DNA from 3 places in the Mycolicibacterium tokaiense genome. Region 3 is predicted to be linked to each of the others. Evidence: predicted binding sites of a transcription regulator. Region 3 holds the regulator's gene; each other region holds the start of a gene.
The links. The regulator LexA, encoded in region 3, represses DNA repair genes until DNA is damaged. The targets are predictions, from matches to a motif close to CGAACANNTGTTCG.

Region 1 (6,164 bases), 670 kb from region 3:
GTCCGATTCGGGGCGTTCTGCGCCCAGTCCCTCATCCGGCACGTCCTCGGTACCCACGAGATCCACGTCGCTGACCCCGGCCACCCGCGCGCTGACCACCGGCCGTTCGGTGGCCAGCGTGAAAGCCAGCACCCTGGGCCGCTGCGGCAGCGGACCGTCGAGCTCTTCATCATGGAACAGCGAATCGAAATCGCTTCCTGCGCCGCGACTCTCGGCTCCCATTCCGTCGCGCAACGCCACCACCGCATCGGCCAGCCCGGCGGCGGCGACGGCCTGGTGGGCCACGCGCAGCAGCACGGTCGACAGATGCCGGGCCAGGGCCAGTGTGGCGGTGTTGTCACCGGCGAGCACCACCCCGCGGCCGGCCATCCGCTCGGCGAGCGACTTGGCCGGGTTGGTGAAGATTTCCCGTCCGGCGCTGTTGCGCAGGGCTTCGGCGTCGAGTTCATCGGCCAACAACGCCAGGTCCGCCTGCACGGCGGTGGCTCCTGTCTCGACCGCCTGCAGCACCGCCAGCCCCACGGCCAGATAACGGCACAACCCGAACTCGTCGCGCACCCACATCCGCGGCTCCAGGACGGCGACGCGGCCGGCGGTGGCGTCGCGCAGCGGCCCGGCATAGGGGGCGGCGATCACCACCCTGGCGCCCCGACGCGCTCCGGTGGCCGCGGCCGACACCAGGACCGGGTCGGCCGGATCGTCGCCGGCCACCACCAGGACGTCCAGCGGCCCGATCCACGGGGGAACCTCGGCGGCGGTGACGATGGGTTGGGCGGCGCCACCGGCGACCACCGCCGTCAGGATGGCGCCGGCGGATTCGGCGGCACCGCGCCCGGCCACCCAGATCACCGAACGGGGCCGTTGCCCGGTACGCACGGATTCCAGCGCGCCCTCGTCCACCGCGGCTGCGACCGCTCGGACCTGCGCTCCCGACGTCGACGCGCCCCGCAGCAGACCCTCGCGGTCGGCGCCGATCAATCCGTCGGTGTCGTCGAGGTCGATGGAGGCGCGGGTGGCGCTCATGGTGCCGCCTGGGCCGCTTCGATCTCGGTGGCTATCTTGCCGACAATGCCCGCCACCTCGTCCGAGGTGCGGGCTTCGACGTTGAGCCGCAGCAGCGGTTCGGTGTTGGAGGTGCGCAGGTTGAACCAGCTGCCCTCGCCCAGATCCACCGTGACACCGTCCAGGTGGTCGATGGACTGGATGCCGGTGCCGAACATCGCCAGGACCCGCTCCACACACGCCGGGGCGTCGTGGACGGTGAAGTTGATCTCCCCGGAGGCCTCATAGCGCTGGTAGTCGGCCGCGAGGTCCGACAGCGGGCGGTCCTGTCCGCCGAGAGCGGACAGGACATGCAGCGCGGCAAGCATTCCCGAGTCGGCACCCCAGAAGTCGCGGAAGTAGTAGTGGGCCGAGTGTTCGCCGCCGAAGATCGCCCCGGTCTCGGCCATCAGCGCCTTGATGTAGGAATGCCCGACCCGGGAGCGCACCGGGGTGCCGCCGCGCTCGATCACCAATTCCGGGACGGCCCGCGAGGTGATCAGATTGTGGATGACCGTGGCACCGATCTCGCGACCGAGCTCGCGGGCCGCCACCAGCGCGGTCACCGAGGACGGTGAAACCGCCTGTCCGCGTTCGTCGACGACGAAGCACCGGTCGGCGTCGCCGTCGAAGGCCAGCCCGATGTCGGCGTTCGACTCGATGACGAACCGTTGCAGGTCCACCAGGTTCGCCGGGTCCAGCGGATTGGCTTCGTGATTGGGGAATGAGCCGTCCAGCTCGAAGTACAACGGAAGCACTGTCAGAGAACCGATCTGACCCAGTACCTCGGGGGCGGTGTGCCCGGCCATCCCGTTGCCGGCATCAACGGCGACACGCAACGGGCGCAATGCACTCACATCGACCAGACTCCGCAGAAAAGTCCCGTAGTCGGCCAGCACGTCCTGGTCGGTCACCGAGCCGGCTGGGCCGTCGAAGGCCGGGACACCGGCCACCACCTCGTCGCTGATGGTCGCCAGACCCGTATCCCGACCCACCGGCTTGGCGCCGGCTCGGCAGAGTTTGATGCCGTTGTAGGCGGCGGGGTTGTGGCTGGCGGTGAACATGGCGCCCGGGCAGTCCAGCAATCCCGAGGCAAAGTAGAGCTGGTCGGTGGAGGCCAGTCCGATCCGGACGACGTCGAGTCCCTGGCCGGTGACACCGGAGGCGAACGCCGCCGCCAGCGCCGGCGAGCTCTCCCTCATGTCGTGCCCGATCACCACGCGGGTGCTGTCCGCGCGCACCAGCCGCGCAAAGGCTGCGCCGACCTCACCGACGAACTGCTCGTCGATCTCGGAGCCCACCAGACCGCGGACGTCGTATGCCTTGATCACACGGGCAACCGCATCAGCGGATCGAGACATGTCCGGACTCCTGACTACTGCGTGGGTGTGACGTGGTTGCCGGTACCAGCCTAGCCGTAACAGGCCCGCGATTTAGTGGCCAACTCCGGTCCGCGGCGCTGGCTCCGCGTGGCTGAACCCGGTCCGGCGAACCCTGACGCGAGATGAATCCAGAACTCAGTCGGAAGGATCCGGCAGCACACGCAGGTGACCCCGCCTGCGTCCGGCGCCGGCCGGACGCTGGCCCGCCGACGCCAGCACACTGCTCGCCGGGGCGGCGGCCGCCCCGGGATGAGGACCTGGGTCGGAGAAGCCGTGCATGGGTGGGCCCGTCGGCACACCGCCGCGGCCTTCCCGAACGGCGTCGGCCAGAGCCGACAGATCATCCTCGTCGGGGTGCGACGGCAGGGGTCCGGCGTGGCGTACCAACTCCCAGCCGCGGGGCGCGGTGATCCGCCCGGCATGCGTCACGCACAGATCCCATGAGTGCGGCTCACGAACCGTGGCGAGCGGGCCCACCACTGCCGTCGAGTCCGAGTACACGAACGTCAGCGTCGCCACGGCGTAGTGAGGGCACCCAGGCCTGCAGCAGCGACGGGGAACATTCACGCCCGTGAGGCTATCGCGCGGGCACGCCCGGGCTGGGGCGGACACGCGCACCCGGGGCTGCCACTACTGAACCGTTACCTGGGTATGCCGGACCGTTACGATCGGCCGGTGGCAGACTCCGGCAGCTCACGGCACCGACCATCGGGGGGGCGTTGGTCCACCCGCCACGGTCGCAACATCCGGGGACCGCTGCTGCCGCCCGATGTGCCGGGATGGCGCAGCCGGGCAGAGCGCTTCGACATGGCGGTACTGGAGGCCTACGAACCGATCGAACGCCGGTTCACCGACCGGGTGACTGCGCTGGACGTGGCCGTGGACGAGATTCCGCGGATCGCGGCGCGGGATCCGGAAAACGTGCAGTTCCCGCCGGAGGTGGTCGCGGACGGGCCGGTGGCGTTGGCCAGACTCATACCCGCAGGGGTGGACGTCCGGGGACAAAACACCCGGGCGCGAATAGTGCTGTTTCGCAAGCCCATCGAACGGCGGGCGAAGGACACCGGAGAACTGACTGAGTTACTTCACGACATTCTGGTGGCGCAGGTGGCCACCTACCTGGGCGTGGAGCCCTCGGTGATCGACCCCACGCTCGACGACGAGTGAGGACCGGTGGGTCCGGCTAGATGATGCCGCGCTTGATGCGGCGTCGTTCACGCTCGGACAGACCGCCCCAGATCCCGAACCGCTCGTCGTTGGCCAGGGCGTACTCGAGGCATTCGTTCTTCACATCACAGCCCAGGCAGATGCGCTTGGCCTCCCGGGTGGACCCACCCTTCTCGGGGAAGAACGCCTCCGGGTCGGTTTGCGCGCACAGGGCACGTTCCTGCCACTGGTCGTCGGCAGGCTCGAGTTCGGACTCGAACCGATCGGGCACGAGGCTCAGATGCGGCCGCCCTCCCAGCTCGCTCTCCCCCTCTGTTGCCGGTTCCGTACTGGTGCGCGGGATACTGCCCATAGCTCCGATCAGGTGCTGATAGGACATGTTTCCGCCTCCTCACAGTTCTGCTAGTCGATCCAGGAATGTCGCCCACTATTGATACGCAGCCATGCTATTCGAACAGGTGATCGAATCTCGGTCTGCGACACCGGAACCGGCCGGCCAACCGGGAAATGACACTGATGTGATTAGACACGGGTTAGCTGGTGAGGTCAAGCCGTAGAACGGAATTTCATACCATTCGAGACCGACATTTCCGCGAGTCGGTGCATGGGCGTGTCGTCACCGTGACCGTGCTGAGACCCCGACCCGCAACAACGCCTAGTGTCGTTCGTTGTGAAGGTCACCGTTTTGGTCGGCGGCGTCGGCGGCGCGAGATTCCTGCTGGGCGTTCAGAAATTGCTGGGGCTCGGCCAGTTCGCGGCCCCTGAGGGTCAAGCTGAGGTAGAGCACGAGTTGACGGCTGTCGTCAACGTCGGCGACGACGCCTGGATGCACGGGGTACGCATCTGCCCGGACCTCGACACCTGCATGTACACCCTCGGTGGCGGCATCGACCCCGAACGCGGCTGGGGTCACCGCAACGAAACGTGGCACGCCAAGGAAGAACTCGCCGCCTACGGCGTGCAACCGGACTGGTTCGGGCTCGGCGATCGCGATCTGGCCACCCATCTGGTGCGCAGCCAGATGCTGCGGGCCGGGTACCCGCTGACTCAGGTCACCGAGGCCCTCTGTGCGCGCTGGCGGCCCGGCGCCCGGCTGCTGCCCGCCAGCGACGACCGCAGCGAGACCCACGTCGTCATCACCGATCCCGACACCGGCGAGCGCCGGGCCATTCACTTCCAGGAGTGGTGGGTGCGGTACCGGGCCAAGGTGACGACGCACAGCTTCGCCTACGTGGGTGCCGAAAAAGCAACCGCGACCCCCGATGTGGCCGACGCCATAGCCGAGGCCGACATCGTGTTCCTGGCACCGTCGAATCCGGTGGTGAGCATCGGGTCCATCCTGGCCATCCCCGGCGTCCGCGGTGCGCTGCGTTCCACCGCGGCGCCGGTGGTCGGCTACTCCCCCATCATCGGCGGGAAACCGTTGCGCGGCATGGCCGACGAGTGCCTGACCGTCATCGGGGTGGAGTCCACCTCCGAGGCGGTCGGGCGCTATCACGGCGCCCGTTCCGGCACCGGCATCCTGGACGCGTGGCTGATCTCCGAGCAGGACAGCGCCGACATCGACGGGGTGGCAGTGCGGTCGGTCCCCCTGCTGATGACCTCTCCGGAGGCCACCGCACAGATGGTGCGCGCCGGTGCGGAACTGGCGGGGGTGCAGCTGTGACCGAACACGGCGCGGCCGCGGCCATCGAGATCCTGCCCGTCACAGGCCTTCCGGAATTCCGCCCCGGCGACGACCTCACAGGCGTGCTGGCCGACGCCGCGCCGTGGTTGCGTGACGGCGACGTGCTGGTGGTGACCAGCAAGGTGCTGTCGAAGTGCGAGGGCCGCATCGTCGCTGCGCCCGCCGATCCCGAGGAACGAGATACCCTGCGGCGCAAACTGATCGACGAGGAGGCCGTGCGGGTGCTGGCCCGCAAGGGCCGTACCCTGATCACCGAGAACGCCATCGGCCTGATCCAGGCGGCCGCCGGGGTCGACGGTTCCAACATCGGGACCACCGAATTGGCGCTGTTGCCGGTGGATCCCGACGGTAGCGCAGCTGCGCTGCGCACCGGGCTGGCGGAGCGGCTCGGTGTCGAGATCGCCGTGGTCATCACCGACACCATGGGACGCGCCTGGCGCAGCGGCCAGATCGACCAGGCCATCGGCGCCGCGGGCCTGCCGGTGTTGCACGGCTACGCCGGGGCAGTCGACCGGCACGGCAATGAGTTGGTGGTCACCGAGGTGGCGGTGGCCGACGAGATCGCCGCGGCCGCCGACCTGGTGAAGGGAAAGCTGACCGGAATTCCGGTGGCGGTGGTGCGCGGACTGCACCTGCGCGACGACGGTTCCACGGGCCGGGATCTGCTGCGCCCCGGCGAAGACGACCTGTTCTGGCTCGGCACAGCGGAATCCATCGACCTGGGCCGCAGACAGGCGCAGCTGCTGCGGCGGTCCGTGCGCCAGTTCAGCGACCAGCCGGTGGACCATGCCCTCATCGAAGAGGCCGTCGCCGAGGCGCTCACCGCCCCCGCTCCCCATCACACGCGGCCGGTGCGCTTCGTCTGGCTCACCCCCGAGAGCCGCACG
Region 2 (6,164 bases), 650 kb from region 3:
CCTTGCGCAGGCTTTCGAACGCCACCTCGTGGTTGCCCTCGCGGTAGGCGATCTCGCCGTCCAGCATGGCGCGCGCGACGTCGAGGATGTCGCGGCTGGTGTTGTTGAACAGGTAGCGGCTCTCCGGAATGCCGGCATACGCGGCTTCGAAGGCCTCGCGTTCCACCCTGGCCTGCGCCGTCTGACCGGTGGCGGCATACGCGACGCCGCGGCCGTAGTGGATGGTGGCAGCAGTGGTGCAGTAGAGCGCCGTGTCGTCGGGCAGTGCCTGGGAAAGCAGGTCATCCCAGCGGCCGAACCGGATCAGCACGTGGGTCCGCAACGGCACGAACGCCTCCAGCCAGTCAGCCATCGGGGGCGAGGCAATGGACAGCAACTCCGGCGTCAGCTGACCCGCCAGTTCCTCAGCGGCCGCGAGTGCCACGCCGAACTGACCGCTGAACATCGCCGAGTACACCACAAAATGCAGATCATGGGCGCGGTACAGCGAGTAGAAGTTCAGTGGCCCTTCGTTTTCCACGAACTTGCGGTCGGCGCGGACCGCGGACTGATTCGACACCACCGAGGTGCGGTAGTCGCCGCACAGCACGTCGATGTGGGTGGGCATGTGCTGCAGGTGCCCGGCGTCGGGCACGAGATTGCGCAGCAGGTCGGCGGCGGGCAGCGCGACCTCCGGATGAGCGGACATCTCCATGGTGTGGAGGTAGATGTGCAGTAGCCCGGGATGTGCCTTGCCGGCGTCGGTGGCCAGCGCGGCGTCCAGGATGCGGGTCGCCTCCAGCACACGGGAGCCGGGGGCGGGCTCACCGGTACGGGTGTCCCACAACGCCCACGCCGTGACATTCACCAGGGCGTCGGCGGCCAGCGTCTGGATGTCGATGTCGGCGGGATGGGCAGCGCTGAGCTCCAGCATCGCGTCGGCGTAGGCCGTGTGGCCGGCCGACAGCGCGGTCGAATCGTTCGGGTCGTCGGTGGGGAAGCGGGCGGCCAGAGCGTCGATCAGCCCGCGTTCGGCGGGTGTGGCGCGACCCTCTGCGGCGAGCTCGAGCTCGGTCCGGGCACGGGCCAGCGATACGGCCATGTCGACAGGGTCGAAGGCGTCCCAGGCCTTGTTGTAATTGGGGCCGATCGCATACGCGATGCCCCAGCGCGCGATCGCCAGCATCGGGTCGTGGCTGAGTGCCTTTTCGAAACAGGCGATGGCCTCGTCGTGGTTGAATGCATAGGCCCAGACGAGGCCGCGGTCGAACCACAATTGTGCTTCTGCCGAGGGGGTTTCGACAGGACGGTGATACGTACCGAGGTCGTAATAGGGTTCGGCGTCCACCGTGTCGGTAGTCATGCTGCATACCCTAGGGCGTCGCGGTGCGGTTCAGCCATGCCTCGGCGCGCACCTCTGGCCGGCGGCCCCTGGTGGGTCCGTCGGCTCATTGGCTTTCGCTGCGCTCAGGGGTCGTCGCCGGGTGGGTCGTCGTCGGGTTCGTCGGGGGCGAGGATGCGGTCGGGGTGGTGGTAGGGGTTGGTGCGGGATTGCCCGCAGTCCAAGGCTGGTGGCGGCACCCATTCGGTGACCCCGTCTTGGGGGCGGTTGCGGGTGGTCCAGCCGGTGGTTTCGACCATCCTGTTGTCCGGCCCGCACGCCAAGGTCATGTCCTCGACATCGGTGTTGCCGCCGTCTTTCCAGTCTTTGTTCGCGTGGTGGACCTCGGAGTGGTAGCCGTCGGCGGTGCAGCCTGGGGCGGTGCAGCCGCGGTGCTGGGCCAGCAGCACGATGCGTTGTCCCGGTGAGGCGGTGCGGCGGGTACGCCCCAGGTGCAGCGGCACTCCCTTGCCGTCGAACAGTGCCAGCCAGAGGTAGGCGTGGGAGGCCATGCGGATGACGTCGCGCATCGGAATCAACGTTCCGCCGGCGGTGAGTCCGTGCCCGGCCGCTTTTTCCAGGTCTTTGAGTTCGGTGCGGATGATGATCGTGGCCGGTAGGCCCTTGTGTTGGCCGAGATCACCCGAGGCCAGGACCGCGCGACCCGCCGCCAGGAACGCATCGTGGTCGCGTTGGCTCTGGGTGCGGGCGTCTGTGGCCGCGTGCTCGGAGTCGGGTTCGCCGTCGACCTGGGGGGTGTCATCGGCGGGATTGCACATGCCGGGGGCCGCCAGCTTGGCCTTCACCGCTTCCCAGGTCGCCGCAGCTTCCGGCGTCAGGTAGCCGGAGAAAGGGACGGTGCCGTCGGGGCGTTGCCTGCCCAGGCGCAGCCCGCGGCGGGCTTGGCGGTCGGCGTCGGTGAAGGTGCCGTCCTGATCGAGCAGATACTTCAACCGGTCCGCAACAGCAGCGAACCCGTCGACACCGAGAGTGCACGCATGCCGGGCCAGGTCGGTTTCGGCGGCCTCGCGGGCCTGGAAGTCCACCGATTGGGGCAGGGTGCGGAAGAACGACTTGATCTCGCTGACATGCTCAGGCCCGAGTTGGCCTTTCTCTTGGGCGGCGGCGACGTTCGGCAAGGCAGGGGGCATCGGCTCACCGGTCAGGGCGGTGCGCGGGCCGAGCAGTTCGGCGTTCTTGAGGCGCCGGAACGCTTCGGCTTCGCTGATCCGCAGGCGGGCGGCCAGGACTTTGGTGTAGCTGCTGGCGCCGAGTTCTTTGGGGGTGCATTCGGCGCGCAGGCGTTGGTAGATCGTGTGGTCGAGGACGGGTTGTTGCCAGGCCAGTGTTTCGCGGCGCTGCTGCAGGTCCAACAACTCCAGCGGGGTGAAGGCGTCGATGGACAGTGAGTTCATCTGCGCTTGCAGGGTTTCCATCTGGGCCAGGGCGGCCAGCATCGCCTCACGATCGGCGACAGCTGACGTTCCCATACCTCGAACACTAGTTCGAACCACCGACAAAAAGGCTCGGAATGTGACGCCAGATACCCAAGTGACGCAGGGGTTTTCGCATGTCATCGAGACTGCGCTCAGCGTGCAGTCTCGACGCGCTCAGTAGCATCACCACCATGATTCGTTGCGTTCGATTGTGGACCGGTCAAGAGGGTGGCTCGCACGTGGAGGTCGGGCGTCTGGACATGCAGCCGGGCCGCAACGATGACCTGGTGTCCGGAGCGATGTCGACGACGCACGTCACGGTCGAGGAGACCGCGGGCGGGGGAGAGCTGGCCTGGCACACCGCACCGGTGCGACAACTGGTCGTGACCTTGAGCGGCACACTGCAGTTCGTCACCCGCGACGGCGAGCAGTTTGTGCTGTACCCCGGCGACATCCTGCTGGCGGAGGACACCGTGGGCAGCGGACATCAGTGGCAACTGGTCGGCGACGACCCCTGGCGCCGGATGTACGTCGTTCTGGCGCCGGGCACCGAAGTGGCGTTCATACCGGAGTGATGCGGGCGCTGTAACGCAACGGCATCCAGTCGACACGTCGACCGGTGGCGTCCAGGTACATCGAGAATGATCAGATCACCGGCACCGACGGCGCCGTCCCCGTTGTTGTGGCCACGACGTCCGAGGTGGACGAGGGTTTCGAGGCGGCCGAAACTGTCGATAAGGCGCAGTACGACCGTGATGTCCTGCCCCTGAGGTCCTACCTCTTTCGGCATGCGTTGGCGCTGACCAGTCAGCGTCCTGATGCAGAAGACCTGGTGCAGGAAACGATGGCGAGAGCCTATGTGTCCCTGGGGACGTTCCGCGAAGGCTCGAATATCCGCTCGTGGCTGCATCGCATCCTGGTCAACAAATGGCTGGACAACCACCGGCGAGCTCAGAGACGACCAGTCGAGCGCATGTCGGCGGAGGGCGTCGAGGTCCAGGTGGCTGTCGATTCTCGATGGATTGACCAGTGTCAGCAATCGGCGGAGACCGAGGCACTGAGCCGGATGGTCGGCGAAGCCCATTCGGCGCTGCTCCGCTTACCAGTCGAGCTTCGTGGTGTCGTCTACTTCGCCTGCATCGAGGGCTACCGGAACACGGAGATCGCCGGCATCTTGGGGGTGCCGGTGGGAACAGTGGCGTCTCGCCTCCACCGTGCCAAGCGCCGGCTCCGCAACGACCTATCAGCGTCGAATCGGTGACAGCCCCGTCCTTCCCACGAGTCACAGTTCTGTCCCGTGGACTCTCCGCCCTCGAAAATAGGTCTGCAACGCGGTCGTTCGGTGGATCTCGGTTGCCTCGACGTCGAACAAGTTGTGGTTCAGCACGATGAAGTCAGCAGATCGCCCGGGTGTGATGACGCCGTTGGTCTCACCCATGCCCATCGCTTCTGCGCCGGACGTGGTGAGCACTGAGATGGCCTCACTCAGGGTTATTGCGGCCGACGGGTTGCTCTGCCCGTCGATGTCAGGGTCGGGATTGGCCCGGGTGATTAGCGCCTCGAGGGCGATCCACGGGTTCGGGCTCGGAACGACGGGCCAGTCGGACCCGACAGCCAGCACGGCCCTGTGATCGAGCAGATCCCGGAACGGCCAGGATCGATCGACGATCGCCGGCGGCACCTGACTGTTGATGATGCCGGCAAACGGTGTCGGGAACCAGATGTACGGCGACGCGTCGGCGACCACTCCCAGTGCGGCGAACCGCGCCAGATCCGCGGGTGCGATATAGGCCACGTGGGCGATGTGGAACAGCCGCCCGGCACCATGGCGCTCTCGGAATATCTCAACGGCGTTGAGCGCCTGTTGCACGGCTCGGTCACCCGTGGCGTGGAACTTTGCCCCCAGTCCTGCCGCATGGCAACGCTCGAGGGCATCCAGGAGTTCGTCGTCGGACCAGAACAGCGGCCCCACGTCCGCTGGATCCTCGTGAGGCCCATGGCAGAGGTACGGCTGCAGGAGTGCCGACGTGCGTGTCATCGGGACCCCGTCCAGGAAGAACTTCGCAAAGTCGGGGCGTACCTGGTTCCTGCGATAGGCAGGCGCAGCGACGTACAGATCGTTTCCTGCGATGTTGTCCGACATCCACGGCCGAGCCGGAAGCGTGCCCACCACCCACGCTGTCAATTCACCCTTGTCGTCGAGGTCGCTCAGCGCGCGCAGCGAGGGCTCCAGAGTCGCAGCATCCTGAATTGCCGTGATCCCGAAGGAGTTCATCAGCGAGATCGCAGTCCCTATGGCCACTCGATCACGCCCGGCCGCATCGGCGATGGCTGCTGCGGCGGCGTTCTCGGCCAGGTCGGAGGCCGACTCGTAGAGCAGGCCGGTCAGGTGTCCGTTGCGGTCCTTGCCGATGATTCCCGTGGGCGGGGCAGGGGTCGATTCATCAATGCCCATGCGCTCCAGAGCTACCGAATTCACCCACCGGTTGTGATACGAGTCGTCGCGCAGCACCACCGGTCGCCCACCGGCAGCCCTGTCCAGTGCCGCGAGGTACCCGCCGGAGGCAAGCTCATCCAGCACGGGGCTGCCGACGATTCCACCCACGATCCACTCGTCTGCGGCGAGTGTACGCGCGTGTGCCTCCACCGCGGTGAGTATCTCCTCGAGGGTGGCGCTGGGTGGCATGGTCAGTTCCCATGCCATCGCGTTTCCACCGAGCATGAGGTGGGTGTGCACGTCGGCCAGACCGGGCATGACCATGCGCCCACCCGCGTCGACCACCACGGTGTCGGCCCCGACGTGCTCAGCTACGTCCGCGGCGGTCCCCACCGCGGTGATCAGGCCATCGGATACGGCTATCGCCTCCGCCCAGCTCGATGCGGGATCGCAGGTGTAGACGCGGGCATTGGTGACAACAAGGTCCGTCGAGGTGCTCATTCCGCGTGTAACGTCGCGGCGAGCCAAAACGTTCACGCCACGGTCAGTGCCCGGCCACCACATCCGACTCGTCGACCACCACCGGCTCCTTGGACCCCGGCAGGACGTGGTAGATCAAGCACACCACGGCGAAGAACAGGTAGCCCAGTGACACCGCGGGGCTGGCCGCCCACTCCACCTGGGGAGCATGGATCAGCCCGATGAACGACAGCGCCGCACCCACCGCGGCGGCGATCGCGGCGTAGACGAACTTCTTCTCCAGGATGAAGCAGACCATGCTGCCCAGGATCAGGCCCACCAGTACCGCGCCTTCGCCGAGCACCTTCAGGCCTTCGTAGACCACGCCGGCGCTGTTGAGAGCTTCCATGCCCACTTCGGCGGCCGAGGTGCCCGCGGCGTTCAGCGCATTGTCGATCAGCCCGCGACCCCA
Region 3 (6,164 bases):
AGAGGCGGGCGGGCCCACCGGGGAGCTCGGTTTTCCCGTCACCAACGAAGCCGACGGTGACATCCCGGGCAGCCGCGTCAGCACGTTCGGCGCCGAGGGCGAACCGGCCATCGTATGGACACCTGAACACGGTGCGGTGATCGTCCGGGGCCCGATGAAAGCAGCGTGGGACGAACTCGGTGGCAGCGGCGGTGATCTGGGTGTACCGATCGCCGATCAGACCGGCGACGACACCATCACGCAGAACTTCAGCGGTGGCCAGGTCACCTACAACAGCTCGAACAACACGTTCAGCACCCAGCCCCCGGAGCTGGCCGAGCGGCTCTCGGGTCTCGAGTTGGCGCAGCAGCCCGCGCCCAGCGCCACCTCGGCGCAGCCGTCGGCGCAGGACGAATCCGACGCCGAGTCCGGCGGGCAGAACTGGTACCCGTGGGCGATTCTCGGGGTGGCGGTGGTGTTGGTGCTGGCGCTGGCCGGCTTCCTGGTGGCGCGACGCCGCGGCGCCGGTGGCCCCGCGGTTGATCAGACGGGTGGCTACGGTCCGATGCCCGGTGATGACCGGAGCGAGTTCGAGCCGACTGAGTTCGAGCGGAGCGAGTTCGAGCGGGGTGGCCTCGCCGATTCGGGGGACACGCGCGACGACGCGGACCGGGGCCTGTGGGCCACGGCACCATCGGCGCAGACCAGCGGTCCGTCGACTCCCGCGGACCACGATTCCGACGACACCGCGTATCTCGCCGCGCAGCCGCCCTGGGCCAAACGCGAGCCCGGTGCGACGCCCTGGTCCGGCGCTGACGTCCCGTCGGAATCCGGCGCTGAACCGGTGAGCGGGCCGGCGCTGTTCACCCATCACGGCGCCCACGAAGGTGACGACCTCGACGCCGAGGTGGACGAGCAGGATCCCGACGATGTGGATACCGCGCCCACCCGGGTGCAGTCCGATCCCGACGCACCCTCCGGCCGGCACGCCGCCGTGCCCGCCGAGGACTCCCGGCCGCCGTGGTTGACCGACGCGGATTACGAACCGCCGGCGTCGAACTCGTTGTTCGCACCGGTGTACGGCGCCCCGCCACCGCCTGCCGACGGGCCCCTGGCCGAGCACGATCCGCGGGCCTATGGCGGAGACCATGAGCAGAGCGAGCACCAGCAGTACGACCATGGGCAGACCGATTACCCGGATTACCCGGAGTCCGACTACACCGAGCCCGTCGAGGAGACCCCGCAGCCGGAGCACTACGGCCATCCGGGGTACGACCATTCGGAATCGGACCACGGCGCCGAATCCGCCTACGACCCTCAGGATTACGCGCAGCCCGAGGAACTGGGCGCAGGTGCGGCCTCCCCCACGGGCTTCTCGTCGGCACCCCCGGCCATCCATCTTCCGCTGGAGGATCCCGACGAGGCGCCCGAGGGCTATCCCGTCAAAGGCAGCATGCGCACCGGTACTTATCACCCACCAGGCTCGGACTCCTACGAGGTGACGGTGGCCGAGATATGGTTCGCCAGCGAGGAATTGGCCGAGGCCAACGGGTTCACCAAAGCGGAGTGATCGGCCGCAAGATCTGACCCGGCCGAGGCCGGGTCAGATCTTGCGGATGACCGTGACGACTTTGCCCAGGATCGCGGCATCGTTGCCCGGAATCGGGTCGAACGCGGGGTTGTGGGGCATCAGCCACACCTGACCGCTGGTGCGTTTGAAGGTCTTCACCGTGGCTTCACCGTCGATCATCGCTGCGACGATATCGCCGTTGTCGGCCACGTTCTGTTGTCGGACCACCACCCAGTCACCGTCGCAGATGGCAGCGTCCACCATCGACTCGCCGACGACCTTGAGCAAAAACAGCGAGCCCTCACCCACGAGTTCGCGGGGGAGCGGGAAGACGTCCTCCACGGCCTGTTCGGCCAGGATGGGACCACCTGCGGCGATGCGGCCGAGCACCGGGACGAACGTGGGCTCCGGCAGCGCATCCGAACCCGCCACATCGGTGACGACCGCCGCCGCCGCATCGTCGGCTCCCCGGACGTCGACGGCGCGGGGCCGGTTGGGGTCGCGCCGCAGGTAGCCCTTGCGCTCCAGGGTGCGCAGCTGATGCGCCACCGAGGAGGTGGACGTCAGACCGACCGCATCGCCGATCTCGCGGATGCTGGGGGGATAACCCCTGGTGGTCACCGAGGTGCGGATGACCTCGAGGATGGTGCGTTGCCGTTCGGTCAACGACGGGTCTGGAGAAGTGCCGCGCCAGCCGTCCTGCGCGTCTGAGCCTGTGTCCGTGCTGTCACCCATGGCACCGAATGTAATCGCCAGAGCCACCAGAATCAAACATGTGTTCGAGGCGTGTCGCCGATCGCTGCCGTGCATCCCGGCGTGACTGCTGAGGCGGATGAGGCGAACTTTTTTGTCGGTGGGCCGGTTTATCGTTCGGCAACAGATCGATCACATGTTCGGATTCAGGCTTTTCCTTCGAACGTGTGATCGAGTAAATTCGAACACAGGAGCGAACATGGACCAGCTCGACCGCCCTCGTCACACCCGTCCCGGCCGCTCACGTCATCACGTCCCACATTCGAAAGGATCCGCCATGACCATCACCTCGACCCTGCCCCCGCGTCTGCCCCAGCCCGCTCCCGTCGGTGATCCCACCACGCTGCGGTACCGCCCCGCCGGTGAGCAGGCCCGTCGGCGCCCTGCCGAGATCCGCCCGTCCGGTGCTGCGCTGCGGCAGCGCGGCACCGGGGTGCGCGTCTCGCGGGCGCCACACCGCCGCGCCCGCGCCATCACGCCGGTCACCACGGTCGGTCTGGCTCTGCTGGCCGCCATGATCACGGTGTGGCTAGGTGCGGTGGCGGAGTTCGGCCAGGCCATCCAGGGTGGCTCGGCACCGGCGCCGGCCAAGTTGGCCGTCGTGCAGGTGCAGTCCGGGGAGACATTGCAGACTGTGGCCGCCCGCATCGCGCCGGAGGCCCCCATCGGTGAGACGGTGCAGCAGATCCGTGAGCTCAACCGCCTCGAGGGCGCAGCGGTGAACGCCGGGCAGACGCTGATCGCCCCCGTCGGCTGAGACCATGGGTCTGATGGCTGCGGCCACTGCCATGGCGGTGGCTGGCGCGTGCGCGGCGCAGGTACTCTCTGAGGCGGGGGTAACACGTGTCGAATACGGCGAAGGAGCGGTAATGCACTGTCCTTTCTGCCGGCATCCGGATTCGCGTGTGGTGGATTCCCGCGAAACCGATGAGGGTCAAGCCATTCGGAGGCGCCGCTCGTGCCCGGAGTGCGGACGCCGGTTCACCACCGTCGAGACGGCGGTGCTGGCGGTGGTCAAGCGCAGCGGTGTCACCGAGCCCTTCTCCCGCGAGAAGGTGATGCGCGGAGTGCGCCGGGCGTGCCAGGGCCGTCAGGTCGACGACGACGCCCTGAATCTGTTGGCGCAGCAGGTCGAGGACACCATCAGGGCGGCGGGGTCGCCCGAGGTTCCCAGCAACGAGGTCGGTCTGGCCATCCTCGGCCCACTGCGGGACCTCGATGAGGTTGCTTACCTACGATTCGCGTCGGTGTACCGCTCGTTCTCGTCGGCGGATGATTTCGAGCAGGAGATCCGCGCTCTGCGCGAGCACCGCCGGGTGTCCGCGTCCGGCTGACCGGTCAGGGCAGGTGCACCGTGCGAGGGCCATCGTCGACCACGCGTCCTGCGACCTGCACCCAGCCGGTGGGGGACCAGCGGGTTCGGATCTGAGATCCCTTGCCCTGCGTGATGTCCAGGTCGCGGCTCAGATGTTCGGTGATCCGCACCGCGGCAGCGCCGGTGGCCTCGTCCTCGGCGATTCCCAAGTTGTTGGCGAACATTCGCGACCTCAACGCCCCGGCATCTTCGTCGATCCATGTCCACAGATAGTGCTCCACGTCATCGGAGTAGTCCGCGGGGTCGGCGTCGGCCAACGCCTCGACTGACGCGAGCTGGTGGATGAGGAACTCAGGTGCCCATTCGGCGCGAGCGCTGATTCCGGTCAGCCCGTCGTCAGTGTCGACACCGTAGGTCACCTGCACCACCCCGGCCGGCACCTGCAGGGTGTGCACCGCGGTGCCCTGCTCGCGCAGCCACCACGCCGCGCCCACGGTCGGGTGGCCGGCAAAGGGCAGTTCGGTGACCGGCGTGTAGATCCGGACGTGGGCGGAACTGCTGTCCGCCTTCGGCGGATCGACGAATATTGTTTCGCTGTAACCCAATTCGTTGGCCAGCTGCTGGCGTTGCCCCGGGGGTACGGCATCGGCGAGCGCTACTCCCAGGGGGTTTCCGTAATTGCCCGCAGCGTCGGTGAACACCCGCAGCACAGTCACGTCGATACCCATGTACCGACTCTACGTGGCGCAGGCGGGGGTGTTTTCAGCGAGTCCGCCGACGGTGTCAGGTGGCGCTGCGCTCGTCGTGCCCCATCGCGTCCAGTACGGCCACCCTGGTATCGACGGTGCCGGAGATGGAGCGCTCGCGCACCCCGTCGCGCAGCAGCTGGCGTAGCGCAGCCTGGTCGTATTCGGCGGGTTCGGTGGTGTCGATGAAGCGCTGCACCACCTCGACGAAACGATCGGGGTCGTCGTGGAACGGAAAGTGGCCTGACCCGGCAAAGATCTCCAACTCAGAGCCGGGCATCGCGGCGTGTGCCATCCGTGCGTGACTGACCGGGATCACCACATCGCGGTCGCCCCAGATCAGTTGCACCGGAACACTTTCGGTGAGGTAACACCGGTCCAGCATGGTCACCACCTGGCCACGCCAGTCGACCACGGCGCGCAAGGTCCGGGTGAACGCCGATGAGGCGGTCGGTTCGGGCAGGTCCCGCAGGATGCGCAGCACATGGGGCAGCTCACGGCCCAGGGAGGTGTTCCCGAGCAGGCTGCCGGCCACCTTGCCCGCCACCTGCACAGCGGGCAGCACCAGAGGCAACCGCAGCAGCGCCAGCGCTTCCCCGCCCAACGGCAGGGACGCCGCCCGCAGGGCAATGTTGACGTCGTGGGTGACACCGCCTGCCCCCACCAGAATCAGGCGTTCCACCAATTGCGGGAACTGGTAGGCGAACTGCATGGCCACGCCGCCACCGAGGGAGTGCCCCACGACGGTCACCCTCTCGATGTCCAGCACACCCAGCAGGTCGCGCATCCCGTTGGCGTAGGCGGCCACCGAATAGTCGGCGCGCGGTTTGTCTGACTGCCCGTGACCCAGCAGGTCCGGGGCGATCACGGTGAACCGCTGCGCCAGCTTGGCCTGCACGCTGGCCCAGGTGGTCGAGTTGTCGCCGATACCGTGGATCAGCAGCAGCGCCGGGCCGGAACCGGCGATGCGGAACGCCCGCCGGTAGCCGTGGATGGTGCGGAAGTCGAGCGTCGGGGTGACCTCGCGGACGGACCGCAGGTTGGGTTTGCGCTCGCTCATACGGTCACCGAATCACGGCCCGGGCACCGAACTGGAGAGTGGGTCATGTACGCCAACTTCGTCGTCGGGCCCCGTGGCGGCGGTACCGAGGCGGATACCGTCAGCTGACCCGCACCGGCGACTCAGCTGTTCTCGTCGTCTCCAAACGGGTCCGCAGACGGGTCACCGGCCTGTTGGGCCAGGAAACGCTCGAACTCCGCTCCGAGTTCATCGCCGCTGGGGAGGTCCTCGTCCCTGGCGAGCAGAGAGCGGTTCTCCTGTGCGTCGACGAATGCATCGTACTGTCGCTCGAGCGCGGTCACCACCTGGGCGACCTCGCTGCTGCCCTCGACCTGCTCGTCGATCTTGATGCGGATCTCCGCGGCGGCTTCGGTCAGGCGTTCGGTGGGAAGCTGCAGCGAGCTGGACTTCGCCACCTGCTCGACCAGCGCCTTCGCGGCTTCGGGGTAGGCGGTCTGCGCCAGGTAGTGCGGCACGTGCACGGTGAATCCCATGACCTCGTGGCCGTGCTGGGCCAGCCGGTACTCCAGCAGATTGGAGACGCTGCCCGGAACCTGCACCTCGCCCACCCACGGCGTGTGATCGGCGATGAGTTCCTTGTTGTTGGCGTGCGCGGTCATCGTGACCGGGCGGGTGTGGGGCACCGCCATGGGGATGGCGCCCAACCCGATGGTCCGGCGCACCCCGAGACGCTCGGCCAGCAACCGCACCGCGGTGATGAACCGCTCCCACTTCAGGTCG

Region 1: cofD (2-phospho-L-lactate transferase) is a predicted target of LexA. The motif match lies at 4,042-4,055, and genes of this name have one in related genera.
Region 2: G6N58_RS24080 (HNH endonuclease signature motif containing protein) is a predicted target of LexA. The motif match lies at 2,855-2,868, and genes of this name have one in related genera.

The regions. Positions count from the first base shown of each region.
Region 1 covers NZ_AP022600.1:3,599,047-3,605,210, reverse strand. The annotation lists gene G6N58_RS17545 (TobH protein) at 1-1,023, opposite strand, end outside; gene G6N58_RS17540 (phosphomannomutase/phosphoglucomutase) at 1,020-2,402, opposite strand; gene G6N58_RS17535 (DUF3499 domain-containing protein) at 2,559-2,990, opposite strand; gene G6N58_RS17530 (metallopeptidase family protein) at 3,168-3,590, shown strand; gene G6N58_RS17525 (WhiB family transcriptional regulator) at 3,607-3,969, opposite strand; gene cofD (2-phospho-L-lactate transferase) at 4,261-5,256, shown strand; gene G6N58_RS17515 (coenzyme F420-0:L-glutamate ligase) at 5,253-6,164, shown strand, end outside.
Region 2 covers NZ_AP022600.1:4,922,002-4,928,165, reverse strand. The annotation lists gene G6N58_RS24085 (tetratricopeptide repeat protein) at 1-1,342, opposite strand, end outside; gene G6N58_RS24080 (HNH endonuclease signature motif containing protein) at 1,447-2,850, opposite strand; gene G6N58_RS24075 (cupin domain-containing protein) at 3,036-3,371, shown strand; gene G6N58_RS24070 (sigma-70 family RNA polymerase sigma factor) at 3,416-4,057, shown strand; gene G6N58_RS24065 (amidohydrolase) at 4,079-5,734, opposite strand; gene G6N58_RS24060 (SulP family inorganic anion transporter) at 5,778-6,164, opposite strand, start outside.
Region 3 covers NZ_AP022600.1:4,267,280-4,273,443, forward strand. The annotation lists gene G6N58_RS20820 (sunset domain-containing protein) at 1-1,549, shown strand, start outside; gene lexA (transcriptional repressor LexA) at 1,583-2,284, opposite strand; gene G6N58_RS20830 (LysM peptidoglycan-binding domain-containing protein) at 2,580-3,059, shown strand; gene nrdR (transcriptional regulator NrdR) at 3,172-3,636, shown strand; gene G6N58_RS20840 (PhzF family protein) at 3,641-4,345, opposite strand; gene G6N58_RS20845 (alpha/beta fold hydrolase) at 4,401-5,423, opposite strand; gene G6N58_RS20850 (proteasome assembly chaperone family protein) at 5,546-6,164, opposite strand, start outside.